DNA from 2 places in the Streptomyces sp. NPDC002306 genome. Region 2 is predicted to be linked to the other one. Evidence: riboswitches for the same ligand, from Rfam matches in the RefSeq annotation. Region 2 holds a riboswitch; the other holds the start of a gene.
The links. A riboswitch is a leader RNA that binds a small molecule or an ion and turns the genes downstream of it on or off. The one in region 2 is predicted to bind ZMP and ZTP.
Positions count from the first base shown of each region.

Region 1: another riboswitch for ZMP and ZTP. It lies ahead of ACWCQK_RS30190 (glycine hydroxymethyltransferase); the one in region 2 lies ahead of ACWCQK_RS22215 (bifunctional 5,10-methylenetetrahydrofolate dehydrogenase/5,10-methenyltetrahydrofolate cyclohydrolase).

Region 1 is NZ_JBSFCK010000021.1:75,740-90,372, forward strand. It holds gene ACWCQK_RS30155 (ABC transporter permease) at 1-426, shown strand, start outside; gene ACWCQK_RS30160 (ABC transporter substrate-binding protein) at 428-1,396, shown strand; gene ACWCQK_RS30165 (carboxymuconolactone decarboxylase family protein) at 1,598-2,134, opposite strand; gene pdxR (MocR-like pyridoxine biosynthesis transcription factor PdxR) at 2,182-3,564, shown strand; gene ACWCQK_RS30175 (DMT family transporter) at 3,649-4,512, opposite strand; gene ACWCQK_RS30180 (hypothetical protein) at 4,646-5,011, shown strand; gene ACWCQK_RS30185 (glutathionylspermidine synthase family protein) at 5,043-6,227, shown strand; ZMP/ZTP riboswitch at 6,375-6,463, shown strand; gene ACWCQK_RS30190 (glycine hydroxymethyltransferase) at 6,505-7,959, shown strand; gene ACWCQK_RS30195 (hypothetical protein) at 8,060-8,737, opposite strand; gene ACWCQK_RS30200 (hypothetical protein) at 8,939-9,874, opposite strand; gene ACWCQK_RS30205 (RNA polymerase sigma factor) at 9,867-10,469, opposite strand; gene trpS (tryptophan--tRNA ligase) at 10,702-11,715, shown strand; gene ACWCQK_RS30215 (2'-5' RNA ligase family protein) at 11,876-12,454, shown strand; gene ACWCQK_RS30220 (decaprenylphospho-beta-D-erythro-pentofuranosid-2-ulose 2-reductase) at 12,464-13,219, opposite strand; gene ACWCQK_RS30225 (FAD-binding protein) at 13,267-14,622, opposite strand.
Region 2 is NZ_JBSFCK010000011.1:553-15,185, reverse strand. It holds gene ACWCQK_RS22280 (S1 family peptidase) at 1-1,352, shown strand, start outside; gene ACWCQK_RS22275 (hypothetical protein) at 1,504-1,665, opposite strand; gene ACWCQK_RS22270 (ROK family protein) at 1,778-2,944, opposite strand; gene ACWCQK_RS22265 (Gfo/Idh/MocA family protein) at 3,104-4,306, shown strand; gene ACWCQK_RS22260 (L,D-transpeptidase family protein) at 4,331-5,026, opposite strand; gene ACWCQK_RS22255 (pyridoxal phosphate-dependent decarboxylase family protein) at 5,190-6,596, shown strand; gene ACWCQK_RS22250 (SDR family NAD(P)-dependent oxidoreductase) at 6,658-7,470, opposite strand; partial or broken gene ACWCQK_RS22245 (hypothetical protein) at 7,481-7,668, opposite strand; gene ACWCQK_RS22240 (MBL fold metallo-hydrolase) at 7,879-8,508, opposite strand; gene ACWCQK_RS22235 (S-(hydroxymethyl)mycothiol dehydrogenase) at 8,508-9,596, opposite strand; gene ACWCQK_RS22230 (ABC transporter ATP-binding protein) at 9,795-11,552, shown strand; gene ACWCQK_RS22225 (hypothetical protein) at 11,626-11,919, opposite strand; gene ACWCQK_RS22220 (hypothetical protein) at 12,114-12,347, shown strand; ZMP/ZTP riboswitch at 12,482-12,567, shown strand; gene ACWCQK_RS22215 (bifunctional 5,10-methylenetetrahydrofolate dehydrogenase/5,10-methenyltetrahydrofolate cyclohydrolase) at 12,590-13,438, shown strand; gene ACWCQK_RS22210 (CU044_5270 family protein) at 13,439-14,410, opposite strand; gene ACWCQK_RS22205 (RNA polymerase sigma factor) at 14,403-14,633, opposite strand, start outside.

The sequences.
Region 1 (14,633 bases), on a different contig from region 2:
TACCTGATCCCGGTCGTCGCGCTGTTCGGCGTCGGCCGCGCCCCGGCCGTGGCCGCCGCGATCGTCTACGCGCTCCCGGCCGTCGTCCGCATCACCACCCAGGGCCTGCGCCAGGTCGACCCGGCCGCGATGGAGGCCGCCCGCTCGCTCGGCGCGACCAGCGGCCAGCAGTTGCGCCAGGTGCAGTTGCCGCTGGCCCGGCGGTCGCTGCTGCTCGCCGTCAACCAGGGCGTGGTCCTGGTCCTCGCCGTCGTCATCATCGGCGGCCTGGTCGGCGGTGGCGCGCTCGGCTACGACGCCGTCTTCGGCCTCGCCCAGGGCGACCTCGCGACCGGCCTGGTGGCCGGCGCCGCGATCGTCTGCCTCGGCCTGATGCTCGACCGGGTGACCCAGCCGACCGGGCGACGCCCGAAGAAGGGAGCGTGACATGCGACGTCGTACGCGTACGACATCCGCGACCGCGATGGCCGGCGCGGCGGCGCTCCTGCTGCTGACCGGCTGCGGCGCCGCCGACATGACGAAGCAGGCCTCGCCCTTCGCCAACGCCCAGGGCGCGAAGACGGTGACCCTGTCCGTGCAGTCCTGGGTGGGCGCGCAGGCCAACGTGGCCGTGGCCCAGTACATCCTCGAACACAAGCTTGGCTACCGCGTCGACACCGTCCAGGTCGACGAGGTCCCCGCCTGGGACGCCCTCAGCCAGGGCCGGGTCGACGCGATCCTGGAGGACTGGGGCCACCCCGACCAGGAGAAGCGGTACGTCGAGGACAAGAAGACGATCACCTCCGGCGGCGAGCTCGGGGTCACCGGACACATCGGCTGGTACGTCCCGAAGTACTTCGCCGAGCAGCACCCCGACGTCACCGACTGGAAGAACCTCGACAAGTACGCCTCTCAGCTGCGCACTGCCGAGAGCGGCGGCAAGGGCCAGCTGATGGACGGCTCGCCCTCCTACGTCACCAACGACAAGGCGCTGGTGGAGAACCTCAAGCTGGACTACCAGGTGGTGTTCGCCGGTTCGGAGGCCGCGCAGATCACCCAGATCCGGCAGTTCGCGAAGGAGAGGAAGCCCTTCCTCACCTACTGGTACGCGCCGCAGTGGCTGTTCGAGAAGGTCCCGATGACCGAGGTGGAACTGCCGGCCTACAAGGAGGGCTGTGACGCGGACCCGGCGAAGGTGGCCTGCGCCTACCCGCACACCCCGTTGCGGAAGTACCTCAACGCCGGCTTCTCCGCGGACGGCGGCGAGGCGGCCGCCTTCCTGAAGAAGTTCCGGTGGACGACCGAGGACCAGAACGCCGTGTCACTGATGATCGCCGACCAGAAGCTGAGCCCCGAGGAGGCGGCGAAGAAGTGGGTGGACGGCCACGAGTCAACCTGGAGGACGTGGCTGCCCTGATCCCGAGTCCTCGGGGAGGACGCGGCTGCCCTCCTCCCCTACCTCGGGGAGGACATGACTGCACGCCTCCCCGAGTCCTCGGGAAGGACAGGGTGCCCCGGCCGCCGAGTCCTCGGGGCGGACGCGACGCACTGACCCTCCGAGTCCTCGGGGAGGACGCGGCTGCCCCGGCCACGGTGGTGGGCAGCCGCGTGCGGGCGGTCAGGCGTGCTGACCCGGCCGGTAGTGCCCGGGCACCATGCGGGTGCTCACGCCGAACCGGTTCCACGCGTTGATCACCGTGATCGCGGCGATCAGCTGGGCCAGCTCGGCCTCCTCGAACTGTCCGGCGGCCTTCTCGTACACCTCGTCCGGCACGAACCCGTCTGTCAGGACGGTGATCGCCTCGGTCAGTTCGATCGCCGCGAGCTCCTTCGCGGTGTAGAAGTGCCGCGACTCCTCCCACGCGCCGAGCTGGATGATCCGCTCCACGCTCTCACCCGCCGCGAGCGCGTCCTTGGTGTGCATGTCGAGGCAGAACGCGCAGTGGTTGAGCTGCGAGGCGCGGATCTTCACCAGTTCGAGCAGCCGCGGGTCGAGCCCGGCCCGCGCGGCCGCGTCCAGCCGGACCATCGCCTTGTAGACCTCGGGCGCGTGCTTGGCCCAGGCCAGGCGGGGGGTGTGCTCGGGTGCGTACTCGTCGACCGGCGCCGTACCGTCGCCGGCGTTGTCCTCGGTGGTGATCTGGTTCGTACTCATGATGTCGACCCTAGGCCTGAGGCAGCCCGGAGGTATGGTCCATTTCCATGGCAAAATCCTGGGCCACTTTAGGCGTCGACCTTCATCTGGAACCGGCCGGACCGGGCCTGCGCCGCGGCCTGACCGACGCCCTGCGCGAGGCGGTCCGCGGCGGCCGTCTGGCCCCCGGTACCCGGCTGCCGTCCTCACGCTCGCTCGCCGCCGACCTGGGCATCGCCCGCAACACGGTCGCCGAGGCCTACGCCGACCTGGTCGCGGAGGGCTGGCTGACCGCCCGCCAGGGCTCCGGCACGCGCGTCGCCGAACGCGCCCTGCCCCGGCCGCCCGGCCATCCGGCACGCCGGCCCCGCCGGCCCGGCCTCCCCGCCCACAGCCTCGCCCCGGGCACGCCCGACCTCGCGTCCTTCCCCCGCGCCGACTGGCTCAAGGCCGCCCGGCGCGCCCTCGCCACCGCCCCGAACGACGCCCTCGGCTACGGCGACCCGCGCGGCCGCGTCGAACTGCGCACCGCGCTCGCCGCCTACCTCTCCCGGGCCCGGGGCGTACGCGCCGACCCCGACCGCGTCCTCGTCTGCTCCGGATTCGCCCAGGGCCTGCGGCTGCTCGGCGAGGAACTCCACGACCGCGGCCTGCGCACCCTGGCCGTGGAACCGTACGGCCTCGATGAGCACCGCGACCTCGTCGAGCGCACCGGCCTGCGCACGCTCCCGCTGCGCGCCGACGACCGCGGCGCCCGCACCGAGGACCTGCCCGACGCGCAAGCGGTGCTGCTGACCCCGGCACACCAGTTCCCGATGGGCGTGGCCCTGCACCCGGAACGCCGGGCCGCCGCGGTCGACTGGGCCCGGCGCACCGACGGCCTGATCCTGGAGGACGACTACGACGGTGAGTTCCGCTACGACCGCCAGCCCGTCGGCGCCCTCCAGGACCTCGACCCCGACCACGTGGTCTACCTGGGCACGGCCAGCAAGGCCCTCGCCCCCGGCCTGCGGCTGGGCTGGCTGGTCCTGCCCCCGTCCCTGGACCCCGAGGCACTGGCCGCCCGCGGCGCGTCCACCAGCGCCCTCGACCAGCTGACCCTGGCCGAGTTCCTCACCTCCGGCGCCTACGACCGCCATGTGCGCGCCGCCCGCCAGCGCTACCGGCGCCGCCGTGACGCCCTCGTCGCGGCCCTCGCCGACCACGCGCCGGACATCCGCGTCACCGGCATCGCCGCCGGGCTGCACGCCGTCGTCCGGCTCCCGCCCGGCACCGAGCAGTCGGTGGTCCGGGCCGCCGCCTGGCAGGGGCTGGCCCTGCACGGCCTGTCCCGCTACCGCCACGCACGGGCCACCGTCGAGGCCCCGGACGCGCTGGTCGTCGGCTACGGCACCCCCTCGGACCACGCGTGGACGGGCGCCCTGGAGGCACTCCTGAGGGTGCTGCCGTAGAACCCGAACCGATTCGCTCGCCCGTAGACCTTCTGGAACCGCTCCCATGACCATGCGGCTCCGGGCTGATCCGAACGGCAGGCCTCAGGGAAGGTCCCCCGTGCGCGAGGGCACCGCACGCGTCCGCGCCGCCGTCTCCTGGGGTGCCTCCCCGAACCGCGCCAGCGCCAGCGCACCCGCCACCGCGACCGCGAAGCCGAGGACGGCCACCCAGGCGAGCCCCTCGCGCGTACGGTCCCCGAGCCACACCACCCCCACCGCCGCGGGCCCGATCGTCTCCCCGATCACCATCCCGGCGGTGGCCGTCGTCACCGAGCCGCGCTGCAGGGCCGACGTGAGCAGCAGGAACGCGGCCCCGCCGCCGAGCAGCAGCGCGTACGTCGCCGGATTGACCGCCAGGGTGCCGGGGGACAGGTCGTCGATGAGCCGGACCGCCACCTCGACGACCCCGAACCCGAAGCCCGCACCCAGCCCCAGCAGCAGCGCCCGCCCGCGCTCCGGCAGCCGCCCCGCCACCAGTCCCAGCAGCAGCACGGCCCCGGCCGCCGCGAGCATCGCCCACTTCAACGCGGTCGACCCCGCCCGCTCGCCCTCCGGCCCGGACGCCAGCCCCAGCATCGCCAGCCCCGCGCACACCACCCCCACCGCGCCCCACTCGACCCTGCTGAGCCGCACCCGCAGCAGCCGCGCCGCGACCACCGCCGTCACGGCGAGACTGGCGGCCAGCGCCGCGCCGACGGCGTAGATCGGGATCGACCGCAGCGCCGCGACCTGCAACAGGAACCCGAGCCCGTCCAGCGCGAGCCCGGCCAGATACCGCCACTGCCGCAGTGCCCGCAGCAGCAGCGCCGCCTCCCCGCCCCCGGCGGCGCCGGCCGTGCGCGCGGCCATCGCCTGCAACACCGTGGCCGTACCGAAGCAGACCGCCGCACCGAGCGCACACACCATCCCAAAGAGCACGAAGCGACTGTAGGGGAGGGGATGCGGCAGGGGGGCCTCGCGTGGGCTCTCCGGCCGGTATCTAGGCTGACCACAAGGACAGCCCGCCGACCGGCGGGCCTGGGCGAGGGGGAGACACCGCATGGCGCAGGCACGCAGACGGCTGCGATCGAGCACGGTCGTGCTCGGCGGGATGGGCGTCATCGCGGCGGCCCTGACCTCCTGCGGATCCGAACCCGACCGCCGGTGCGTGGACCGCGACAGCTACGACGCCCTCGACGGCTACCGGATCGTCGCCGACCAGAACTGCAAGTCGAGCGCCTCCGGCTCCTCGTCCACCGGCAAGAACCGCAAGCCGGCCGGCACCGGGACGAGCAAGAAGGCCGACGCCGCCTGGTACTACGACGCCGACGTCACCGGCAAGTACGCCGACTACGGCACCTTCAGCCACAGCGAGGCCGTCGACCGCGGCGGCTTCGGCTGCTCGGGCTCCGGCAGCGGCGGCTGAGCGCCCGCACGAGAGCCGACGAACGCACACCATGGAACGCCGCACCATCGACCCCCGCCCCGGCTGGCAGCAGATTGTCGAGGAGCAGGGGCTCGTGTATCCGCTGACCCGCCTGCCCGACGACACCCTGCGCCCCTACTGGGACGAGAGCGCGTACTACGCCTTCACCCTGGCGGAGGTCGAAGAGCTGGAAGAGGTCGTCGAGGAACTCCACCGCATGTGCCTGGCGGCGGCGGACCACATCGTCACCGCCGGCCGCTACGCCGACCTCGGCATCACCGACCCGCGCGTGGCCGCCACGGTCGCCGAGGCCTGGCGCCGCCGCGATGAACTCCCTTCCGTGTACGGCCGCTTCGACCTCCGTTACGACGGCACCGGCCCGGCCAAGCTGCTGGAGTACAACGCCGACACACCCACCTCCCTGGTCGAGGCCGCCTCGCCCCAGTGGTTCTGGATGGAGGACCGCTTTCCGGGCGCCGACCAGTGGAACTCCCTCCACGAGCGTCTTGTCGACGTCTGGAAGAAGCAGGCCCCCCTCCTCCCGCCCGGCAACCCCCTGTTCTTCGCGCACTCCACCGCCGACGAACTCGGCGAGGACCTGATGACGGTCGCCTACCTGAAGGAGACCGCCGAACAGGCGGGCCTGGACACCGCCTGGATCCCGATGGAGGAGATCGGCTGGGACCCGCTCTCCGGCCGCTTCGTCGACAACCGGCTCCGCTTCATCCGCAGCTGCTTCAAGCTCTATCCGTGGGAGTGGCTCACCACCGACCGCTTCGCCGACCACGTCCTCGACACCCTGGACAACGGCGGCGGCACCGGCACCACCCTGTGGATCGAGCCCGTCTGGAAGATGCTCCTCAGCAACAAGGCCCTGCTGGCGATCCTCTGGGAGCTCTTCCCGGGCCACCCCAACCTCCTCCCCGCCCACCTCGACGGCCCCCGCGACCTGGCGGCCACCACCGGCTACGTGGCCAAGCCGCTCCTCGGCCGCGAAGGCGCCGGAGTGACGGTCCACCGGCCCGGCACCGCCCCGGTCCCGCGGGACGAACCGTGCTGCTACCAGGAACTGGCCCCCCTTCCCGCCTTCGACGGCAACCACGTGGTCCTCGGCGCCTGGATCGTCGGCGACGAGTCCGCCGGCCTCGGCATCCGTGAGTCCTCCGGCCTGATCACGGACGAGTACGCCCGCTTCCTGCCCCACGTGATCCTCTAGCCCACTCCGCCCGAGCGCGCGTCCGGCCACGCACGCCTGCTCGTCAGCCCCGGTCCAGCAGCCGTTCGGAGACCTCGCTGACCCCCTTCCATCGTCGCTCGTATGGTGGACGCGGGACCCTCCGTCGCGACGTGCCCGGTAGGCTTTCGGGCAGGCCGTGACTGGCGCGCTGGGATGGGACGGACCATCGGGGAGCGGCCTGTGAGTGATCAGTGCCGTGCGCCTGGGCCGAGCCGTGAACCGTGACCGTCAGTAGCCACGCCGCCCGGAGGCCGAGATGACAGAGCAGCAGCCCCTCTCCACCGAGTCCACCGCCTTCCGCGCCGCCCTCGACGTCATCCGCGCCGTCGAGCCGCGCGTCGCCGACGCCATCGGCCAGGAGGTCGCCGACCAGCGCGAGATGCTCAAGCTGATCGCCTCCGAGAACTACGCCTCCCCGGCCACCCTCCTGGCCATGGGCAACTGGTTCAGCGACAAGTACGCCGAGGGCACCGTCGGCCGCCGCTTCTACGCCGGCTGCCGCAACGTCGACACCGTCGAGGCCCTCGCCGCCGAACACGCCCGCGAGCTCTTCGGCGCCCGCCACGCCTACGTCCAGCCGCACTCCGGCATCGACGCCAACCTCGTCGCCTTCTGGGCCGTCCTCGCCCAGCGCGTCGAGACCCCCGCCCTGGAGAAGGCGGGCGTGCGCCAGGTCAACGACCTCTCCGAGGCCGACTGGGCCGAGCTGCGCCGCGCCTTCGGCAACCAGCGCATGCTCGGCATGTCCCTGGACGCCGGCGGTCACCTCACCCACGGTTTCCGCCCGAACATCTCCGGCAAGATGTTCGACCAGCGCTCCTACGGCACCGACCCCGCCACCGGCCTCATCGACTACGAGGCCCTGCGCGCCTCCGCCCGTGAGTTCAAGCCGCTGATCATCGTCGCCGGCTACTCCGCCTACCCCCGTCTCGTGAACTTCCGCATCATGCGCGAGATCGCCGACGAGGTCGGTGCCACGCTCCTGGTCGACATGGCCCACTTCGCGGGCCTGGTCGCCGGCAAGGTCCTCACCGGCGACTTCGACCCGGTCCCGCACGCCCAGATCGTCACCACGACCACCCACAAGTCGCTGCGCGGCCCGCGCGGCGGCATGGTGCTGTGCGACGACTCCCTCAAGGACCAGGTCGACCGCGGCTGCCCGATGGTGCTCGGCGGCCCGCTCCCGCATGTCATGGCCGCCAAGGCCGTCGCCCTGGCCGAGGCGCGTCAGCCCTCCTTCCAGGACTACGCCCAGCGCATCGTCGACAACTCCCGCGCGCTGGCGGACGGCCTGATGCGGCGGGGCGCCACCCTCGTGACCGGCGGCACGGACAACCACCTCAACCTGATCGACGTCACCTCCTCCTACGGCCTCACCGGCCGCCAGGCCGAGGCCGCCCTGCTCGAATCGGGCATCGTCACCAACCGCAACTCCATCCCGGCCGACTCCAACGGCGCCTGGTACACCTCCGGCATCCGGATCGGGACCCCCGCCCTGACCACGCGCGGCCTGGGCACCGCGGAGATGGACGAGGTCGCCGGCCTCATCGACCGTGTCCTCACCACCGCCGAGGCCGGTACCACCTCCAAGGGCGCCCCCTCCAAGGCCCAGCACATCCTCGACCCGAAGATCGCGGACGAGATCTCCCACCGCGCCTCGGACCTCGTCTCCGGCTTCCCGCTGTACCCGGAGGTCGACCTCGGCGTCTGACGCCGCCGGTCCCGGCAGACGGGGCCGACACGGTCGGTGCAGATCGCTACGGGCCGACCAGTACAGATCACCACGGGCCGGGGACAGCCCCTAGAGGACCCTAGAGGTCGATCAGCTCCTGGTGGGGTTCCTCCCGCGGCGGTCCGGCATCGCGCCGGGCCGCCGCGCGGCGTATCAGCAGCGTCCCGCCGGAGCCCAGGGCGACGCCCGCGGCCACTCCTGGCAGCGTCCACCACCAGTGCGCCCAGCCGTCGTCGGCCGCGTCCGGCAGGGAGGCCCGCACGGCGACCGTCCCCGTGCCGGCCTCCGGCGCGGCCGTGGCGCCCTCCGACTGCCACGGTGCCGGGGGGATGCCGGAGTGGCCCTTGTCCGAGGCCTTGCCCGTCACGCCCATCTTCGCGAGCAGGGCGCGCAGTTCGGCGGGATGGTCGGCGCGGTGCCAGAGACCGTTCAGGTTCTCGGGCACGTCGGCCGCCGTGTGGATCCAGACCGTCCGCGGCCCGGACTCGACGGGGAAGACCCGGTCCAGCCGCCAGGGCGAGATGTCGTGCGCCAGCCATGTGACGTTGATCTGCGAGGCGACGCTCAGATCGGCCTCCGGCGGCTTGTCGCGCGTGCCCGTGCCCGAGGGGCCGAGCAACTGTGCCAGCTTGTCGTACTCCTTGTCCGAGTAGTACCGCGCGGTGGCCTGTCCGCTCGCGGGTGAGGTCACCAGCACACTGGTCGGGCCGCCCGCCGCAGCGGACGACGCACCCCACACCATCAGCGTGAGCGTCATCGCCAACGCTCCGGTCAGCGCTCCGAGTTCACGAACCGTGCCTTTCCGTCCGCCCATCATGTCCCCCAACCGTCCGTCCCCGGCGGTCCGTCCGCGGGCCGCCTGTCACTTCTGGTACACCGCCCGAGCCGCCGGGGTTCCCACCTCGCCCGCACTGTTTCGAACTGTCGCGACCGCGCCGCCCGCGCCGACCCACCGCCTTTACGCGTCGCCGTCCGGGCTGCCTTCCGGGACGTCGCCCGTGAGCGACAGGGCGATCCGCACCGCCCGCTCCTTCGACGGCACCCCCTCCAGCCGCAGCGTCACCTCACCGGGCCCCGCGCCCGCGCCGGTGTCGGTGTTCGGCGCGTGGGTCCACAGCAGCGTCGGCCCCGCCGTCCGCCGCTCGCGGGTGAAGCGGGTGCCGTCCGCGTCCACCAGCCAGAAACTCAGCAGGTGCGGGCGCGGGAACCACAGCGCAGGCTCCGGGGCCCCACCGCCGTCCGGGGACGGGGTGCCCAGCGACAGCCATTCCGGCTGTTCGCGCACGGTCTTGGCGAAGCCCACGTCCAACCGCGCCGGGAACTCGTCCAGCCGGACGACATGCCCCCGCTCGCGCCAGCACAGGCTCACCAGGGACCGCCCCCGCGGCTCACCGGTCACCGTCACCGCGTCCGGCACACCGAGCGCCCGCGGCACCAGGGGCTCGAAGCCGGCCTGCCGCGCGGCCTGCGCGAGCGACACCGAGCGTCCGCAGCCCGGGATCTCGGCCCCCGGCGAAGGCACCGCCGACGGGTCGTACCGCACCTCGACCCCGCCGAAGCCGAACCAGTCGAAGACCGCCGCCCGCACCGGAGGCGTGAGCACGAGCACCGTCAGCAGGGCGCACAGCGTCGCCGTCAGCGAGCGCCACCGCGCCCCCGTCCAGCGCCGCACCGCCCGCAGCCGCTCACCGGGCCCCGGCGGCTCGGCCACCGGTACCGGCAGCCGCTCGGCGAGTATCCGCTCCAGCACCCGCTCGGCCATCGACTCCGACCGGGCCGCCGTCCCAGGAGGGTCCAGCGACCGCCCGAGCTCCCGCAGCTCGTCCGGAAGCCGACCGCGCGCGCCCTCGTAGGACCCGTGGCCCTCCTCGTACGACCTGTGGCCCTCACTCAAGATCATCACCTCCTTCCCGGGGCCGGAAGTCCGGCAACAGTCGCCCCAGCCTGCGCAGCGCGCGGTTCAGCCGGGACTTCACCGTGCCGCGCGGCCAGCCCAGCGCCTGCGCGGTCTCGGACTCGTCCATCTCCAGGAGATAGCGGTAGGTGACGACGAGCCGATGCTCGTCGCTCAGCTTCTCCAGGGCGGCCAGCAGTGCCGCCCGGCGCTCCGTCTCCAGCGTCGCCACGGCCGGGTCCGCCGACTCCGGTATCAGCGGCTCCGCCTCCGCGAAGGCCGCCTCCCGGCCGGCGAGCGTGCGCTGGCGCGCCGCCGTCCGCATGGTGTTCCTCGTCTCATTGGCGACGATCGAGAGCAGCCACGGCTTGAACGCCGCGCCGTCCCGGAACCGCCCCAGCGAGCAGTAGGCCTTCACGAAGGCCTGCTGCACCACGTCCTCCGCGTCCGCCCCCGCCCCGAGCGCCGCGGCGGCCCGCAGCGCGATGCCCGTATGGGCCCGCACCAGCTGCGCGTACGCCTCCGGCTCCCCGGCGCGTACGCGTGCGATCACCGCGGCCTCATCGACGATGCGGCCCCCCTCCCGCGTCCTCACATTCTTGTTACACCGCAGAGGGCGGATCGGTTCCCATCCGTCACGGACCAGTTCGCACCAGTCCCGCACCCCCTCGGACGGGCGAGGCCCGCACCTCCACGGATGGGCGACGTCCGCGCCCCCGCGGATCAGCGAGAGCGAGGGACCGTTCGCCCGCTGGACGGGCGAACGGCGCGAGCCGGGAATCCCCCGCTGTTTTTCGGGGGAGCCTTCAACTGAGAGAATGGTGAACATGGCCTCTGACCGACCCCGCGTGCTCTCCGGAATCCAGCCCACCGCAGGCTCGTTCCACCTCGGCAACTACCTGGGCGCCGTCCGCCAGTGGGTGGCGCTCCAGGAGTCCCACGACGCGTTCTACATGGTCGTGGACCTGCACGCGATCACGGTCCCGCAGGACCCCGCGGAGCTGCGCGCCAACACGCGCCTGGCCACCGCCCAGCTCCTCGCGGCCGGTCTCGACCCGGAGCGCTGCACGCTCTTCGTCCAGAGCCATGTGCCCGAGCACGCGCAGCTCGCCTGGATCATGAACTGCCTCACCGGCTTCGGCGAGGCCTCCCGCATGACCCAGTTCAAGGACAAGTCCGCCAGGCAGGGCGCGGACCGGGCGTCCGTCGGCCTGTTCACGTACCCGATCCTCCAGGTCGCCGACATCCTGCTCTACCAGGCCAACGAGGTCCCGGTCGGCGAGGACCAGCGCCAGCACATCGAGCTCACCCGTGACCTCGCCGAGCGCTTCAACGGCCGCTTCGGCCCCACCTTCACCATCCCGAAGCCGTACATCCTCAAGGAGACGGCGAAGATCTACGACCTCCAGGACCCGTCGATCAAGATGAGCAAGTCGGCGTCCACGCCGAAGGGCCTCATCAACCTCCTCGACGACCCCAAGGCCACCGCCAAGAAGGTCCGCAGCGCGGTCACCGACACCGACACCGTCATCCGCTTCGACCCGCAGGACAAGCCGGGCGTGAGCAACCTGCTGTCGATCTACTCGACCCTCACCGGGGCCGGTGTGGCCGAACTGGAGGAGAAGTACGACGGCAAGGGCTACGGTGCGCTGAAGACGGACCTGGCCGAGGTCATGGTCGAGTTCGTGACGCCGTTCCGGGAGCGCACCCAGCAGTACCTGGACGACCCGGAGACGCTGGACTCGATCCTGGCCAAGGGCGCGGAGAAGGCGCGCGCGGTCGCCGCGGAGACCCTCTCCCAGGCGTACGACAGGGTCGGCTTCCTGCCCGCCAAGCACTGAGGCGCACGACCGCACACACGTACCACTGGACAGAGCGCTGCACATCACTACGGCTGCGCCTGCCCACAGCCCAGCCGTGGCCTTAAAGTCGATAGCCGGACGGCAGAGAACAAACCCGGCACCCATCCGGCATACACCCGACACGACGACAGGAGACGACGTGGGGACCGTAACGATCGGCGTGTCGATCGCGGTCCCGGAGCCTCACGGCAGCCAGCTCCAGCAGCTGCGCGCGGGCTTCGGCGACGCCGCGGCTCACGGCATCCCCACCCACGTCACCCTGCTCCCCCCGACCGAGGTCGCCGCGGCCGTGGTCCCCGCGGTCGAGGCGCACCTCGTCGAGGTCGCGGGCGTCGGCCGCCCCTTCCCGATGCGGCTGCACGGCACCGGCACCTTCAGGCCCCTGTCGCCGGTGGTGTACGTGCGGATCGTCGCCGGCACCGAGTCCTGCGCCTGGCTCCAGCAGCAGATCCGGGCCGCCTCCGGGCCGGTCGCCCGGGACCTCCAGTTCCCGTACCACCCGCACGTCACGGTGGCGCACGGCATCGACGACGCTGCGATGGACCGCGCCTTCGCGGAGCTCGCCGACTACGAGGCCGAGTGGCCGTGCACCGGCTTCGCCCTCTACGAGCAGGGACCCGACGGGGTCTGGCGCAAGCTGCGGGAGTTCCCCTTCGGGGGAGCGGTGGTACCGCCGCAGGCCGGCCCCGTGGAACACGGCTCCCTCCCCACCAGGTAGGACCGGCTCCTAGACCGGCAGCCGCCGGAAGACCCCGCGTGGCAGATGCCGCAGTGCCGTCATCACCAGGCGCAGCACCCCGGGCACCCACACCGTCTCCGAGCGTCGGCGCAGGCCCAGCTCGATGGCCGTGGCGACCGCCTCCGGTGTCGTCGCGAGCGGTGCCTCCTCCAGCCCGTCGGTCATCCTCGACCGTACGAACCCGGGGCGTACGACCATGACGTGGACGCCGGTGCCGTGCAGCGCGTCGCCCAGGCCCTGGGCGAAGACGTCCAGGCCGGCCTTGCTGGAGCCGTAGATGAAGTTCGAGCGGCGGGCGCGCTCGCCCGCGACCGAGGACAGCACCACGAGCGAGCCGTGGCCCTGCGCCTGGAGCGCGCGGGCGCTGACGAGTCCGGCGGACACCGCGCCGGTGTAGTTGGTCTGCGCGACGCGCACCGCGTTCGCCGGTTCGCGCTCGTCGTGCGCCTGGTCGCCGAGGACGCCGAAGGCGAGGAGCACCATGTCGATGTCGCCCTCCGCGAAGACCTTGCCGAGCACGGTCTCGTGGGAGTCGGGGTCAAGCGCGTCGAAGGGGACGGTGTGCACGTCGGCCCCCAGCGCGCCGAGCTGTGCCGCGGCCTGTTCGAGACCGGGGGACGGGCGTCCGGCCAGCCACACCGTGCGGGTGCGGCGGGCGATCAGGCGGCGCGCGGTGGCGAGCGCGATCTCCGACGTGCCGCCGAGGACGAGCAGGGACTGGGGGATGCCGAAGGCGTCCTTCATGACAGCTCCTAGCGAGTGGCGAGGGGATCGCGAGGGGGACGGGGGTCTCAGAGGCCGAGGCGCCGGGACAGGTCGGATCTGAAGACACCGCGCGGGTCGAGCTCCGCACGCAGATCCTGGAAGTCGGCGAGCCGCGGGTACATCGCGCCGAGCAGCTCGGGCCGCAGCCGGGAGTCCTTGGCGAGGTAGACGCGCCCACCGGCGGCGGCCACCTCGTGGTCCAGGTCGTCCAGTAGGGCGCCGAGGCCCGGCAGTCCGGCCGGGATGTCCAGGGCGAGCGTCCAGCCGGGCACCGGGAAGGACAGCCAGCCCGGGTCGGCGTCGCCGAAGCGCTTGAGGACGGCGAGGAAGGACGGGCAGCGGTGCCGGGCGATGCGCCCCACGATCCGGCGCAGGGCCTCCTCCTCGCCGTGTCCGACGACGAACTGGTACTGCACGAAGCCGCCGCGGCCGTAGACGCGGTTCCAGTGGGGAACCCCGTCCAGCGGGTGGAAGAAGGCCGAGATCTTCTGTAGTTCGCCGGTGCGCGCGTGGGGCGCCTTCCGGTACCAGAACTCGTTGAACAATCCCACGGTTCGCCGGCTGAGCAGTCCCTCGGGCAGGAAGGCGGGCGCGGCCGGCAGGCGCAACGGCCGGAAGGCGAAAGGGTCCCTACGCGCGCGTGCGCCGGCCGGCAGCGCGTCCAGCGGCGCGTGGTCGCCGCGCGTCAGCACGGCGCGGCCGGTCGCCGCGCCGCGTGCCAGCAGGTCGATCCACGCGACCGAGTAGCGGTAGAGGTGGTCGGTGGCCGTCATACGGGCCATCAGGTCGTCGAGGTCCGTGGCGCGTTCGGTGTCGACGGACATGAGCGAGGTCTCGACGGGCTGGAGCCGCAGGGTGGCGGTGAGGATCACCCCGGTCAGGCCCATGCCGCCCGCGGTCGCGTCGAACAGGGGCGTGCCCTGGCTCACCGTCCTGACCGAGCCGTCCGCGGTGAGCAGTTCCAGCGACAGCACATGGCGGGAGAAGGAGCCCGACACGTGGTGGTTCTTGCCGTGGATGTCCGCGCCGATCGCCCCGCCGACCGTCACGTGGCGGGTGCCGGGGGTCACCGGCACGAACCAGCCGAGGGGCAGCAGGATCTGCATCAGCCGGTGCAGGGAGACGCCCGCCGCGCAGAGCACGGTCCCGCCGTCGGCGTCGATCGCGTGGACGCGGTCCAGGCCCGTCATGTCGAACACCGCGCCGCCGGCGTTCTGCGCCGCGTCCCCGTACGCCCGTCCCAGCCCCCGGGGGATGCCGCCGCGGACTCCGCAGTCCCGGACGGCGATCACGGCCTCCTCGTAGGTCCTGGGCCGGACCAGACGGGCTGCGGAGGGAGCGGTGCGGCCCCATCCCGTGACGGAAACGGTGTCGGCAGGCATGACGGTGACCG
Region 2 (14,633 bases):
TGACACAGTTGGCGGCCGTCGGCGGACTCCTCCTGGGAGGGGTGATGGTGACGCAGGCCGTTGCGAGCGAGACGCCCGGCACGTCGGCCGTCCCGCGCAGCTCCGCCCAGTCCGTCGCGGACACCGGCGCCGGACTCGTGTCGCGCCTGGGTGCCTCCCGTACGGCGGGAAGCTGGATCGGCGCCGGTGGCAAGCCGGTCGTCGCGGTCACCGACGAGGGCGCGGCGGCCGAGGTCCGCGCGGCGGGCGCCGAGGCCCGGATGGTCGGGCACAGTATGAACGAGCTCAAGTCGGCCACGACGACGCTGCGTTCGGCGCCTCGGGTGGCCGGCACGGCGTGGTCCGTGGACTACCGCACCAACCGGGTCGTGGTGCTGGCCGACCACACCGTCTCGGCCGCCGACTGGTCGGCGCTGACCCGGGTCGCGGACGGCATCGGCAGTTTCGTCCGGATGGAACGGACCTCCGGCGAGTTCACCACGCGCCTCAACGGCGCCCAGCCGATCCTGTCGACCGGCGGGCGCTGCTCGGCGGGCTTCAACGTGACCAACGGGCAGAGCGACTTCATTCTCACCGCCGGTCACTGCGGGCCGGCCGGTGCGCTGTGGTTCGCGGACAACCAGGGCACCCAGCAGATCGGCAGGACGGTCAACAGCTCGTTCCCCGGAGGGGACTTCTCGCTGGTGCAGTACGCGAACGGCAAGGCCGGCGCCGGCGCCGACGTCGTGGCCGTCGGCAACGGCAACGGGGTGCGGATCACCGGCGCCAGTGATCCGGCCGTGGGACAAAGGGTGTTCCGCAGCGGCAGCACCAGCGGGCTGCGCGACGGGCAGGTGCTCTCGCTCAACGCCACGGTCAACTACCCGGAGGGGACGGTGACCGGTCTGATCGAGACGAACGTGTGCGCCGAACCCGGTGACAGCGGCGGACCGATGTTCTCCGAGGGGATCGCTCTCGGGGTGACCTCGGGCGGCAGCGGGGACTGCACGACGGGCGGTACGACGTTCTTCCAGCCGGTGACGAAGGCGCTGTCGACGCTGGGGGTGCAGCTGATCGTGGCGGCGCAGGGCGCCGGCGGTCAGGGCGCCTCGGCCGCACCCACGTCGGCACCCTCCACCGCCCCTACGCACAGCGCGATCGCGCCGGGCGCCGCCTCGCCGGGGTCGTCGGCGGCGGTGTCGGGCGGCACGGGCGCCTCGACGCTGCTGGCGCGGCTCACGGACCCGAAGAACCTGGGCCCCGGCCTGCTGGTGATGGCGGGGAGCCTGATCGCGCTGGTCGCGACCCGCTACATCCGTGCGGAGCAGGACCGCAAGGCTTTTCAGCGTCACTACTCGGCGACATGGGGCTGACCCCCGGCCGCGGCCGAGGGTCGAGGGAGGAAGAAGAGAGAAGGAAAGGCGGCAAGGAGAAGGAGAAAAAGAGGGAGAGGGAGAGCGTACGGAGGCAGGGAGAGCGGACGACGGAGGCGGTGCGAGAAGGCACCCCTTCGGTCAGGGGTGCTCAGGCCGCCTGCGGGGCGGTGGCCCACTCCAGGACGAGCCGCCGGTATTCCTCGCGCTGCTCGCCGCTCAGTGTCCCGCCCGCCCGGAACCACAGGGCCCGGATCTCCTCGTTGACCTCCGCCGCCGATCGCTCGGACACGGGTTCAACACTGGTGGACATGGTGTGAAGCATACGTCTCCCACCGTGAAGGCCATGTGAGTAATCGTGAAGGATTCCGACATATAGGACAGTGGCACTGATCACGTCCATCTGCCGGACTCCGGCCGCCAGTTCATCGGTCGGCCGCCCCCAGCACCAGCACCTGGATGGCGAGCACGGCCGCTCCGCGCGCCCAGTCATGGAAGTCGGACACCCTGGTCTCCAGGTCGACCGCGGCGGCCAGCGGATGCCGGTGGGCACGGATCGTCTCGCGCACCACGTCCCCCGCGACCTCCATCAGACCGACACCCTCCCCGGCGAGCAGAATCTTCTGCGGCATCGCGAAGTTGGCGATCTGCGCGATCAGCGTGCCCAGGGCGCGTGCCGCCTCGTCGACGACGCGGGCGGGCATCCGGTCACCGGCGGCGGCGAGGGCGAGGATCTCCTCGTAGGTCCGCTCCCGGCCGGTGGCGGCCTGGACCTGGTAGCGGATGCTGGGGATGGCCAGCAGTGAGACGGCGCTGCCGCGCTCCCCGTCCGGGGTGAGCGGGCCGTCGGAGCTGAGGATCCAGTGCCGGCCGAACCCGCGGTCCTCCTCGGCGTACGGCACCCGCCTGCCGCCGAGGACCAGTCCGTAGCCGATGCCCGCGCCGATGGTGAGGACGACGAAGCGGTCCAGTCCGCGCCCCGCGCCGAACCAGGTCTCGGCCTCGACGAGGGCGGCGACGTCGTTCTCGACGACGACCGGCAGCCCGCTGCGCCGCTCGACCAGGTCCGCGAGGGGAACGTCACGCCAGCCCAGATAGGGCGACTCCGCCACGACGGAACGATGCCGGACGAAGCCGCCGACGCCGATGCCGATCCCGGCCGGCCGGGGGTGGTCGCGAGCCAGCTCCCCGGCCATCGCGGCCACCAGCTCCGCGACCGCGTCCGGGTCGTGCGTGGTCAGCGGGCGGTCCAGGCGGGCGACGATGTCGCTGCGGAGCGTCGTGACGACGCCGTAGACCATGTCGTCGGTGATCTTGAAACCGGCGAAGGTACGGGACTCGGCGACGACGGCCAGAGGTTGGGACGGGCGCCCCTGGCGCACCTGCGCGTCGGCCGGACTTCCGCCCTCGGGGACCTCGACCAGCAGACCGGACTCGATGAGCGGCTTGGTCAGCCGGGTGAGGCTGCCCGCGGACAGGTCCAGCCGCCGCGCGAGGTCGCTGCGCGAGAGCGGCCCGTGGACGAGCACCTCGATCGCCACCGACCGTTCACCGGGGCTCAGCGGCAGCCAACTGCCGGCAGCTGCGGTCATCCGGGCCAGACCCCCCTGTTTTCTTCCGTCTCAAAATCAACATGGCCACTCTACGCACGGAATGACCGCATCGAAAGTTGTCGGGCCGCCCTCTTGACGGCAGGATTGTTCCGCAACAAAAGTAAGTGCGATCTTCTCCCACCGAAGGGCACGCACCTCATGACGTTCTCGCTCGGCATCGTCGGCGCCGGCCAGTTCTCCGGCCAGTTCGCCACGCTGTTCCAGGCCCACCCCGGCGTCGACGACGTCTATGTCACCGACCTGCTGCCCGACCGGGCCGAGCAGCTCGCCGCCGCCCAGGGGCTGGCGGGCACCTTCCCCTCGTACGAGGCCATGCTGGAGTCGCCGGCCGTCGACGCGGTCGCGATCTTCACCCAGCGCTGGACGCACGGCCCGCTCGTGCTCCAGGGCCTGGCGGCCGGCAAGCACGTGTACTCCGCCGTCCCGATGGCGATCACCGTCGAGGAGATCGCGGCGATCATCGAGGCGGTCAGGACGACCGGACTGACGTACATGATGGGCGAGACCAGCCAGTACAACCCGGCGACCGTGCACGCCCGCAACCAGATCGCCGAAGGCGCCTTCGGGCGCCTCTTCTACGCCGAGGGCGACTACGTCCACGACATGGACCTGGGCTTCTACGACGCGTACCGGTACAGCGGAGGCGAGAACTGGAAGGAGACCGCCAGCTATCCGCCGCTGCTCTACCCGACGCACTCGGTGGGCGGGGTGCTCGGTGCCTGGCAGACGCACGCGGTGAGCGTGTCCGCCATCGGCGTGGTCGACGAGCGCGGGGACGGCGTCTTCGACAAGGACGTCAGCCAGTTCGGCAACGACTTCTCCAACGCCAGCGCGCTGTTCGAGGTGGCGGGCGGCGGGTCGTTCCGTACCAACGAGTTCCGGCGGGTCGGCTACCCCTCGCACATCAGGGAGTCGCGGTTCCGGTTCTTCGGTACGGAGGCCAGCATGGAGCAGCTGGCCACGGTGGCGCTGTGGCAGGACAAGAAGGGGGTGCAGGACATCAGCGAGCTGCTGGAGCCCAAGCCCACGCTCTCCCCCGACGATCCCTCGCTCCAGCACATCGCGCCGGAGCTGCGGGCCGCCTTCACCTCCGGTTCGGCGCCGGTGCACGACCGGGCCCGGCTGCCGCGGGCCTTCGACGAGCTGCACAACGGTCACGAGGGCAGCCACCACTTCCTGGTGGACGACTTCGTCACCGCGGTCGGCAGCGGCACCCTGCCGTCCGTGAACGCGTGGGTGGCGGCCCGCTACACCCTGCCGGGCATCGTCGCGCACGACTCCGCGCGGCAGGGCGGGGCACGGCTGGAGATCCCGGACTTCGGGGACGCGCCCGAGGCATGACCCGCCGGAGCGGGCCGGGTGCCGTCAGGTGCCCGGCTTGCGGCCGTACACGAAGACGTCGTCGCCGTTCTTCAGCAGCGACCAGTACTTCTTGGCGTCGGTCTTCGTCATGTTGACGCAGCCGTGCGAGCCCGGCGGGTTCCACACGCTGAGCGCGACCGAGTGGAAGGCCTGGCCGCCGTCGAAGAACTGGCTGTAGGGCATGGCCACGTTGTAGATGTTCGAGACGTGGTCGATGTGACGCCAGTAGATCTTCTTCAGGCCGGGGCGCGTCTCGTAGCCGTTGCGTCCGGTGCGGACCGGCACGGGTCCGTAGACGAGGCGGCTGCCGTCCTGGATCCAGCTGAGCTGGAGCGTGAGGTTGACGCAGGCGATACGGCCCTTGTTCGTCGGGCACCTGCCGTCCTTGTTGGGCTTCTTGCCCACGGCCTTCTGCTTGTTCATGAGGTCCATCACGCCCCAGGTGACGGACCCGGCGTAGCCGATGTTCGGCGTGATGCCGTGCTTGGTCTGGAAGGCCCGGATCGCCTTGCAGTCGGCGGACGACTGCCGGCCGTCCACCGGGCGGCCGAGGAACTTCTCCACCTTCTTCTGGTACGGGCCGGTCTGCGTCGTACAGCTCGCGGCCTGCGCCGGTGCGGCGCTCAGTGCGAGTGTGAGCGGGGCCACCAGCGTGGTGATCCCCAGTGCGACGGCGCCCCGTCTGCGTATGTCCCCCATGGCGTGTTCCTCTCCTGCGTCCTTCGATCTCTGCCCACTAGACGGGCGTCCGAGGACAAAAGTTGCCCTGCCGCCCACGCCGCGACGAAACGGTTACACGACGCGGAGCGGACCGGCGCGCGGACACCGGGACGCCCGCGGACCAACGCCTAGGCTTCGCCGCATGCACTCCGCGCTCGCCGACGATCTGTCCCGGTTCCCCGAACTCCTCCAGCGCGCCCGTGACCTGGCCGTGCGTGAGATCAGCGACCTCGACGGGCGGCCGGTGGCCGCGCTCGGCGAGGCACCCGGCCCGGTGCCCCTCCCGGCCGACGGCGCGGGCGCCGAGGGCGCCCTGACGGCGTTCGCGCGGCGCTGGGCGCCGGGCTTCTCCGGCTCGGCCGGTCCGCGCTACCTGGGATTCGTGACGGGCGGCGCGACACCGGCCGCGGTCGCCGGTGACTGGCTGACGTCCGCGCTCGACCAGAACGTGTCGGGGTCGAAGGGGTCCTGGGCCTCGGCGCTGGAACACGAGACGGTGGGCTGGCTGCGGGAGTTGTTCGGGCTGGGCGCGGAGCACCACGGGGCCTTCGTGTCCGGGGCGACCATGTCCAACACCGTGGGTCTGGCCGTGGGCCGCGCCTGGATGGGCGAGCGGCTGGGCGTGGACGTCTCACGGGCGGGCGCGGCCGCGCTCGGCCCGGTGGACGTGCTCTCGGGCAGTGCGCACTCCAGTGTCGGCAAGGCGCTGTCGGTGCTCGGGATCGGCCGCGACCGGCTGCGGGCGGTGCCCGTCGCGGCCGGGAACCGTGAAGCCGTCGACGTGGACGCGCTGGACGCGGCGCTCACGGAGCTGGGCGGCCGGCCCGCGATCGTGGTGGCCAACGCGGGCACCGTGAACACCGTCGACTTCGACGACCTGCGGGCGATCGCGGCGCTGCGGCGGCGGCACGACTTCTGGCTGCACGTGGACGCCGCGTTCGGCGGCTTCGCCGCGCTCTCCCCCGACCACGCGCACCTGGTCGACGGGCTCGACGAGGCGGACTCGGTCTGCGTCGACCTGCACAAGTGGCTGAACGTCCCCTATGACGCGGCCGTCCAGTTCACCCGCCGCCGTGACCTCCAGGTCGCCGTCTTCCACCACGCCTCCCCGTATCTCGGCCTGCCCACCGGCGAACCCGACTTCCTCCACCTCACCCCCGAGACCTCACGGCGGCTGCGCGCGCTGCCCGCCTGGGTCTCGCTGACGGCGTACGGCCGTGCCGGACACCGCGAGATCGTCGAGCGGAACGTGGCGCTCGCGCGGCTCCTCGGCGAGGGAGTCGAGCGGGCACCGGCGCTGCGGCTGCTCGCGCCGGTCCGGCTGAACGTCGTCTGCTTCACGCTCGCCGACGACCCCACCGCCGAGCGGGTCGACGCGCTGGCGGCGGCCGTGGCCGCCTCCGGGGAGACGTTCCTGACGCCGACGGTGTACGGCGGGGTGCCCGCGCTGCGCGCCGCGTTCAGCAACTGGCGCACCACCGAGGAGGACACCCGGCGGGTGCTGGCCGCGCTCACCGCGGTGCGGCTCCCGACGGCCCACGCCGGGTGAGGCCGGGCGGCCCCGCCAGGTCCGCCGCCGTCAGGTCCTGCCGCGGTGAAGTCCGCGGCCGTCAGGTCCTGCCGCGGTGCCGGGTCGCCACGTGGAAGCCGGTGTTGACCGCGGTGACCCCGCCGTCGACGGTCAGCGCGGTCCCGGTGATCCAGGCCGCGTCGCGCGAGGCCAGGAAGGCGACGGCGGCGGCGATGTCCTCGGGTTCGCCGACCCGCCCCAGCGGGTACAGCTCGGTGATCGCCTCCAGGTCAGCGTCCCGCCCCTCCCACGCCGTGGTGCGTACGGTGCCGGGTATGACCAGGTTGACGCGCACCCCGCGGGCGGCCGCGTGCCCGGCGAGGGTGCGGGTCAGGGAGCCGAGCCCGGCCTTGGCGGCGCTGTAGGCGTGGTTGCCGAAGTCCTGGAGGCCGTTGACCGAGCCGATGCCGACGATGGCACCGCGCCCGGAAGCGGCGAGATGCGGAAGGGCGGCCCGGCAGCAGCGGTAGGCACCGGTCAGGGTGAGGTCGAGGTCACGGGCCCACACCTCGTCCGGTTCGTCCTCGAAGAGGGGTGCGTCCGGGGTGCAGCCGTAGGCGTTGTTGACCAGCACGTCGAGCGCGCCGAAGGCGTCGACGGCGCGGGCGACCGCCGCCTCCACGGAGGCCCGGTCCGCCACGTCGCAGCCGAACGCCTCCGCGCCGAGCCCCTGTTCGCGCAGCGCCGCCGCGGTCCGCTCGGCCTCCGGCAGGTCGATGTCGGTCACCAGCACCCGCGCCCCCTCCCGGGCGAACCGGCCCGCGGTGGCGGCGCCGATGCCCCGGGCGGCGGCGGTGACGAGGACGGCGTATCCCTGGAAGCGTGGCTCCTGAAGCTCCTGAATCGATGTCATGGGCCTATCGCTACCCAGTGACGTCCGCCGGCCTCCCCGGATCCTGGACCTCGACGAGGTGGCGCCAGGCGTCGAGGCGGCCGCCGTCGTGGTCGGTGCAGCCGTGAGCATGAGCGCGGAGGGCGGCCGGCCGGGGGTGAGCGCGACGGCGGTGGCGCCGCGCGGCCCGAGTTCGTGGCCGGGGACGAAGGACCGCCGGGTCGAGATGGTCGGTGGGTACGGCGATGCCGTGGCCACCGGCTGCGGTGACCAGGGCGACCTTGTCTTCCAGCGGTGTGGAGATGTCCGGCCTCCCGTCCTCCCGCGACCGATGTCGGGGTCGGGGTCGGGAATGGCGGGTGAGCCGGACATCTCCTGTCGTCCATTCCCGGCGATGGCTCGGCGGGACGCACCGTGCGGGTCCCGGGCTCAGTGCCCTCGGGCGATCCACTCCTGGAGGTGCGGGGCCTCGGCGCCGATGGTCGTCGGGTCGCCGTGGCCGGTGAGGACCTTCGTCTCCGGCGGGAGGGAGAGCAGCCGGTCCCGGATCGAGTCGATGATCGTCGGGAAGTGGGAGTAGGAGCGGCCGGTCGCGCCGGGGCCGCCCTGGAAGAGGGTGTCGCCGGTGAACACCGTGGCCAGCCCCGGGTCGTACAGGCAGACCGCGCCGGGCGCGTGGCCGGGCGTGTGCAGCACCGTCAGATCGGCGCCCGCGGCCTCGATGACCAGACCGTCGGCCAGATGGGCGTCGGGGTCGCGGTCCGGGTGGGTGAGCTTCCACAGCGCCAGGTCGTCGGGGTGCAGCCAGATCGTGGCACCGGTGAGATCCGCGAGGGCGGGCGCGGCGTCGATGTGGTCGTTGTGGGCGTGGGTGCAGATGATGGCGGTGAGCCGGCGGTCGCCGACGGCCTCGGCGATGGCCTCGGCGTCGTGGGCGGCGTCGATGACGACGACCTCGCGGTCGTCACCGACGATCCACACGTTGTTGTCGACGTCCCAGGTGCCGCCGTCGAGGGTGAACTGCCCTGAAGTGACGAGGCGTTCGACGCGGGGAGCCATCAGAGCACCACCACCGAACGCAGGACGTCGCCCTGGTGCATGCGCTCGAACGCCTTCTCCACCTCGTCGAGCTGGATGGTCTCGGTCACGAACCCCTCCAGGTTCAGGCGGCCCTGGAGGTGCAGGTCGATCAGCATGGGGAAGTCCCGGGAGGGCAGGCAGTCGCCGTACCAGGAGGACTTCAACGCGCCGCCCCGGCCGAACACGTCGAGCAGCGGCAGGTCCAGCTTCATCTCCGGGGTGGGTACGCCGACCAGGACGACCGTGCCGGCCAGGTCGCGGGCGTAGAAGGCCTGCCGGTACGTCTCCGGGCGGCCCACCGCCTCGATGACGACGTCGGCGCCGAAGCCGCCGGTCAGCTCGCGGATCGCCTCGACCGGGTCGGTGTCGCGGGAGTTGACGGTGTGCGTGGCGCCCATCGTGCGGGCGGTCTCCAGCTTGCGGTCGTCGATGTCGACGGCGATGATCTTCGCCGCGCCGGCCAGGTTCGCCCCGGCGACGGCCGCGTCGCCGACCCCGCCGCAGCCGATGACGGCGACGGTGTCGCCCCGGCCGACGTTACCGGTGTTGATCGCCGCGCCGAGACCGGCCATCACGCCGCAGCCCAGCAGCCCGGCCACCGCCGGGGAGACGGCCGGGTCGACCTTGGTGCACTGGCCGGCCGCGACCAGCGTCTTCTCGGCGAACGCGCCGATGCCCAGGGCCGGGGAGAGCTCCTGGCCGGTCGAGGCGAGGGTCATCTTCTGCCCGGCGTTGTGCGTGTCGAAGCAGTACCAGGGCCGGCCGCGCAGACATGCCCGGCAACGACCGCACACCGCACGCCAGTTGAGGATCACGAAGTCGCCGGGCGCGACATCGGTGACCCCGTCGCCGACCGACTCCACCACGCCGGCGGCCTCATGACCCAGCAGGAAGGGGAAGTCGTCGTTGATACCGCCCTGCTTGTAGTGCAGGTCGGTATGGCAGACACCGCAGGCCTGGACACGTACGACGGCCTCTCCGGGGCCCGGGTCCGGCACGACGATCGTCTCGATCCGGACCGGCTCGTCCTTGCCCGGTGCGATCACGCCGCGTACTTCCTGCGCCATGGTGCTCAACCCTTTCGTCGACGGGGTTCCGTCCCGCTCCGACCCTACGCGTGACTGATCGGTAAGGGCACGGTCCGGTGCCCCTGTCGCGCCGCTTTCGGCCCGGCTCCCCGGCGCTCGCGACGGTCCGTGGGCGGGCGGCCCCCCGGGAAGGCGCCGACGTAGCCTGAGGGCTCCGTCCGACCGGTGAGGAGCACCGTGACCATCGCTGAGACGCAGCCCGCCCCGCCCCCGTGGCGGCTGCTGCTGGGATACGTACGGCCGCATCGCTGGGCCCTGTCGGCCGGCGCCCTGCTGTCCCTGCTCACCGGCGGCACCGGGCTGCTGCTGCCGCTGGTGGCGCGCGGCCTGATCGACGACCTGTCGCACGACCGGACCATCACCGGGGCGCTGCTCGCGATGTCGGGCCTGGTCGTCGCGAACGCGGCGCTGGGCGCGCTGGGTTCGTACGTCCTGCGCCGCACCGCGGAGTCGGTGGTGCTGGGCGCCCGGCGCTCCCTGTCGTCGTATCTGCTGCGGCTGCGGATACCGGCCGTCGACCGCAGTGAGCCGGGTGACCTGATGGCCCGCGTCACCTCCGACACCACGCTGCTGCGCGAGGTCACCACCGACTCACTGGTCGGCCTCGGCACCGGCGGCCTCACGCTCGTGGCGACGGTCGTGCTGATGGGGCTGGTGGAGCCGGTGCTGCTCGCGGTCACGCTGGCCGTGATCCTCGGCGCGGGCGTGGTCCTGGGCCTGATCGTGCCGCGTATCAACCGGGCCAGCCGGCAGGCGCAGGACGCGGTCGGCGTGATGGGGGCGTCGCTGGAGCGGGTGCTGGGCGCGCTGCGCACGGTGAAGGCGTCGGGCGCCGAGCACCGGGAGGAGCGGACGCTGCACGACGCGGCCGAGGAGTCCTGGCGGCAGAGCGTGCGCGCCGCCAAGTGGGCCGCCGCCGCGGGCAACACGGCCGGACTCGCGATGCAGATCGCCTTCATCACGGTGCTCGCGGTGGGCGGCGCCCGGGTCGCGACGGGCGCCGTCGACATCGGCACGCTGGTCGCGTTCCTGCTCTACGTCTTCTACCTGATGTCCCCGATCCAGCAGGTCGTGGGCGCGGTCACCCAGTACCAGACGGGCGCGGCCGCCCTCACCCGGATCCAGGAGGCGCTGCTGCTGCCCGCCGAACCGCCCGCGCGTCCCGCCCCGTTGCCGTCCGCCGACGCGCCGCCCGCGTCCCTGGCCTTCGACGACGTCCGCTTCCGGTACGCCGACGACCTGCCCTACGTCCACCACGGGGTGACGTTCGCCGTTCCGGCCCGGGGCATGACGGCGTTCGTCGGCCCGTCCGGCGCGGGCAAGACCACCGTCTTCTCCCTCATCGAGCGGTTCTACGACCCCGAGTCCGGCGTGATCACCCTGGACGGCCGGGACCTCGCGGACTGGGAGCTGCCGGGGCTGCGGTCCGCGATCGGCTACGTGGAGCAGGACGCCCCGGTGCTGTCCGGATCGCTGCGCGACAACCTGCTGCTGGGCGCCCCGGAGGCGGACGACGCCGCCCTCGCGCACGTCGTGAAGACGACCCGCCTGGACGGTCTGGTCGCCCGGCTGCCCAAGGGGCTGGACACGCTGGTCGGGCACCGCGGCACCAGGCTGTCCGGCGGCGAGCGCCAGCGGGTGGCCATCGCGCGCGCCCTGCTGCGCCGGCCCCGGCTGCTGCTGCTCGACGAGGCGACCTCGCAGCTGGACGCGGTGAACGAGGCCGCGCTGCGCGACACGGTCGCGGACGTCGCCCGGACGACGACCGTCCTCGTCGTCGCGCACCGGCTGTCGACGGTGACGATGGCCGACCGGATCGTCGTCATGGACGCGGGCCGGGTCCGTGCCGTGGGTACCCACCGCGCCCTCGTGTCGGCCGATCCGCTCTACGCGGAGCTGGCGGCCACCCAGTTCCTGGCGACCGCCGACGGCTGAGCGCGCACACGAAGGGCCGCCCAGCCGGGGCGGCCCTGGACCGGTACCGGTGTCGTCCACCGGTGCCGGGGTGTCACTCGACGGCGGGCAGCAGTCCCGTGACGGGGGCCGCCAGGTCGGTGAGCTGGTGCAGCTGGTTGAGGTCGTTGAGCTTGCCGAGCCCGGACAGCTGTTCACGGACCGAGGGGACCTCGCGCCGGTACTCCGCGGGGATGTCGCTCGCGGCCAGCGAGTCCAGCACCGCGATCGGGCTCACCTTGCCCTCGGCCGGGGCGGTCGCCTCGGCGGCGTTCGCGAGCGGGGCGGCGAAGCCGGTGACCCCGGCGGCGAGGCAGGCGGCGGCGACGATGCGTCGAGTGGAGATCATGCCCGGAGCAACGGCACGGCGCGCCGCCGGACACGGCCCCGCCGCCCCCCTCACCCGTCAGGAGGACGCCCCCGCAGCGCTTGCCGAGCCCGCGGGGGCGGAGGACGCTCGGAGGTGAGGTGCTACGCGGCCCGCGCCCTCGCCGGGCCGCGGCCCTCGCAGGAGGTCATCATGGGCACCGCGGCAGGCTCCGCATGGGACGAGTAGCGAAGCGAGCGGCGAGGTTCCAGGTCTCCTCTCGGCTGACCTGGACCTTCTCGGCGCGGGCGACGCTGGGGACGGGCCGCGCCCGGCGTCCGGGCACCGTGTCCGCGACGGGAGTGCGCGCGTCCGCCGCCCTGCTGCGTTCGGTGCTGCGCGCGGCGAGCGGCCGGCCGCTCGCGCCGCCGCCGTCCGTGCCGCGCGTCCGGCACGGCCGACGCCGCTGAGCGCCGCCCGGCCGATCGGGCCGGGCGACCCGGACCGACCGGGCCGATGCCTTTCGGGACCACGCTTCGGGACCACGCTTCGGGACCACGTTTCGGGAGCGGCTCCCGGGGCCCGTACGGCCTCGGTTAGGCTGATGGCGGGTCGTGACTGGCGCTGAGGTGGAGCACCACCGGGGAGCGGCCCCGGAGAAGTCGAATGCCGTGCGCCTGGGCGATGAGGTCAACCTGCTCAGGAGTGGATCATGACTCAGGCCCGGCTCATGGACGGCACCGCGCCCGCCCGACGCATCGTCGAGAAGACCGCCGCGCGGGCGGCCGACCTCACCGAGCGCACCGGTTCGGCCCCCTGTCTGGCGACGGTGCTGGTCGGCGCGGATCCCGCGTCCGTCACGTACGTCCGCATGAAGCAGAACCGCTGCCGCAAGGCGGGCATCGACTCACGCCATGTGGAGCTGCCCGCGGCCACTACCACCGAGGAACTGGTCGCCACCCTGCGCAAGCTGTCCGCCGACCCCGCCGTGCACGGCATCCTGCTCCAGCACCCGGTCGGCGACCACATCGACGAGCGCGCCGCGTTCGAGGCGATCGCCCCGGAGAAGGACGTCGACGGCGTGACCTTCGCGTCGTTCGCCTCGATGAGCTTCGGCCTGCCGGGCTTCGTGTCCTGCACGCCCGGCGGGATCATGCGTCTGCTCGACGAGTACGGTGTCGACCCCGAGGGCAAGCGCGCCGTCGTCGTGGGCCGCAGCGCCATCCTGGGCAAGCCGGCCGGCATGCTGCTGCTCGCCCGGAACGCGACGGTGACGTACGCCCACTCCCGTACCCGGGACCTCTCCTCGGTGGTGCGCGAGGCGGACATCGTGATCGCCGCCGTGGGCCGGCCTCGGCTGGTCAAGGGCGCCGACCTCAAGCCCGGCGCCGTCGTCGTCGACGCGGGCTACAACGCCGGGAACGTCGGCGACGTCGACTTCGACTCGGCACGGGAGCGGGCCTCGCTCATCACCCCGGTGCCGGGCGGCGTCGGTCCGATGACCATCGCCACGCTCCTTGAGCAGACCGTGGACGCGGCCGCCCGACAGCTCGGGGTGTGATCACCGCAGCCAGGCGCTGTACTCCATGACGTCGCCGGCCCGCACGCCGTACTCGGGCTCGTCGGCGGTGAAGGTGGCCTCCAGTCCGAGGACCGCGCCACTGACCGGGTCCATGATCAGCATCCGGCGGGCGCCCGCGGCCTGGACCACGTACGCCTGGCCGGTCCGCCCGAGCCGGTCCGTGACCTGGCCGACGGGCCGCAGTCCCTCCGTGTCCGCCAGGAGCCGGGCGAGCGCCGCGGTCTCCCGGGCTCCGAGCGTCCAGGTGTCGAGCAACTGGCCCACGGCGTCGAGGAGTTCGGGAGTCGTCAGCGACTCGGCATGCGCGGACTCCAGCAGGTAGGCGCGCAGCTGTCGCGCGTCGTGCGGCGGGCGGGACTCCGGCGGGGCGTCGCTCCAGCTCGGCGGGAAGGTCCGCCTGCTGATCACCCGCCCGTCCTCGACCGGGCGCGGCTCGCCGTCCGCGTCGGAGACGACGGGCCGGCCCGGGTGGCGTGGATCGGTCGCCACCACGAGTTCGGTGTGACGGTCGTCCGCCGTCCAGCGCACGACGCGCTCCTCGGGGTAGGTGACCGGCGGCGCGTAGTCCGACATGCCGAGGCTCCACGACTGCACGTGCGTGCCCTTGACCAGGGCCGGCTCCCCGTCCTCGGCCGCCGCGGCGGCCTGCTCGGCCAGCCGGTCCAGGGGTACCGGCGTGGAGCCGTACCGGACGGTCAGCGGAAGGGGCGCGGCGATCGCGGGAGTGCTCGCCGGGCCGCCGAGCAGCAGAGCGGTCGCGGTCGCGGCGACGACGGCGGTCGCGGCGAGGCCCCAGGCCCAGCGGGTACGCCGGGCGCGGCCGGGGCCGGTCGTGTGCAGCAGCCGGGCGAGCCGCGTTTCGGCGCCGTGGTCCAGCGGTCCGTCCCCGAAGCGGGGGCCGTCGGCCGGTACCGGGTCGGCGGTACGCAGCAGGTCGAGTTCGTCAGCCATGGCCGTGTTCCTTCGAGGAGTTCGCGTCGGCGGCGGTCGCGGGGCACATGCGGTCGATCTCGGCTCTCAGCCGCTGCCGGGCCCGGTGCAGCCGCATCGACGCGGCCCGGGTGCCGCAGCCGAGGACGACGGCGACCTCCTCGACACCGAGCTCCTCCCAGGCCGTCAGGCGCAGCACCTCCTGGTCGGCGGGCGAGAGCCGGGCCAGCGCCTCGCGCACCCA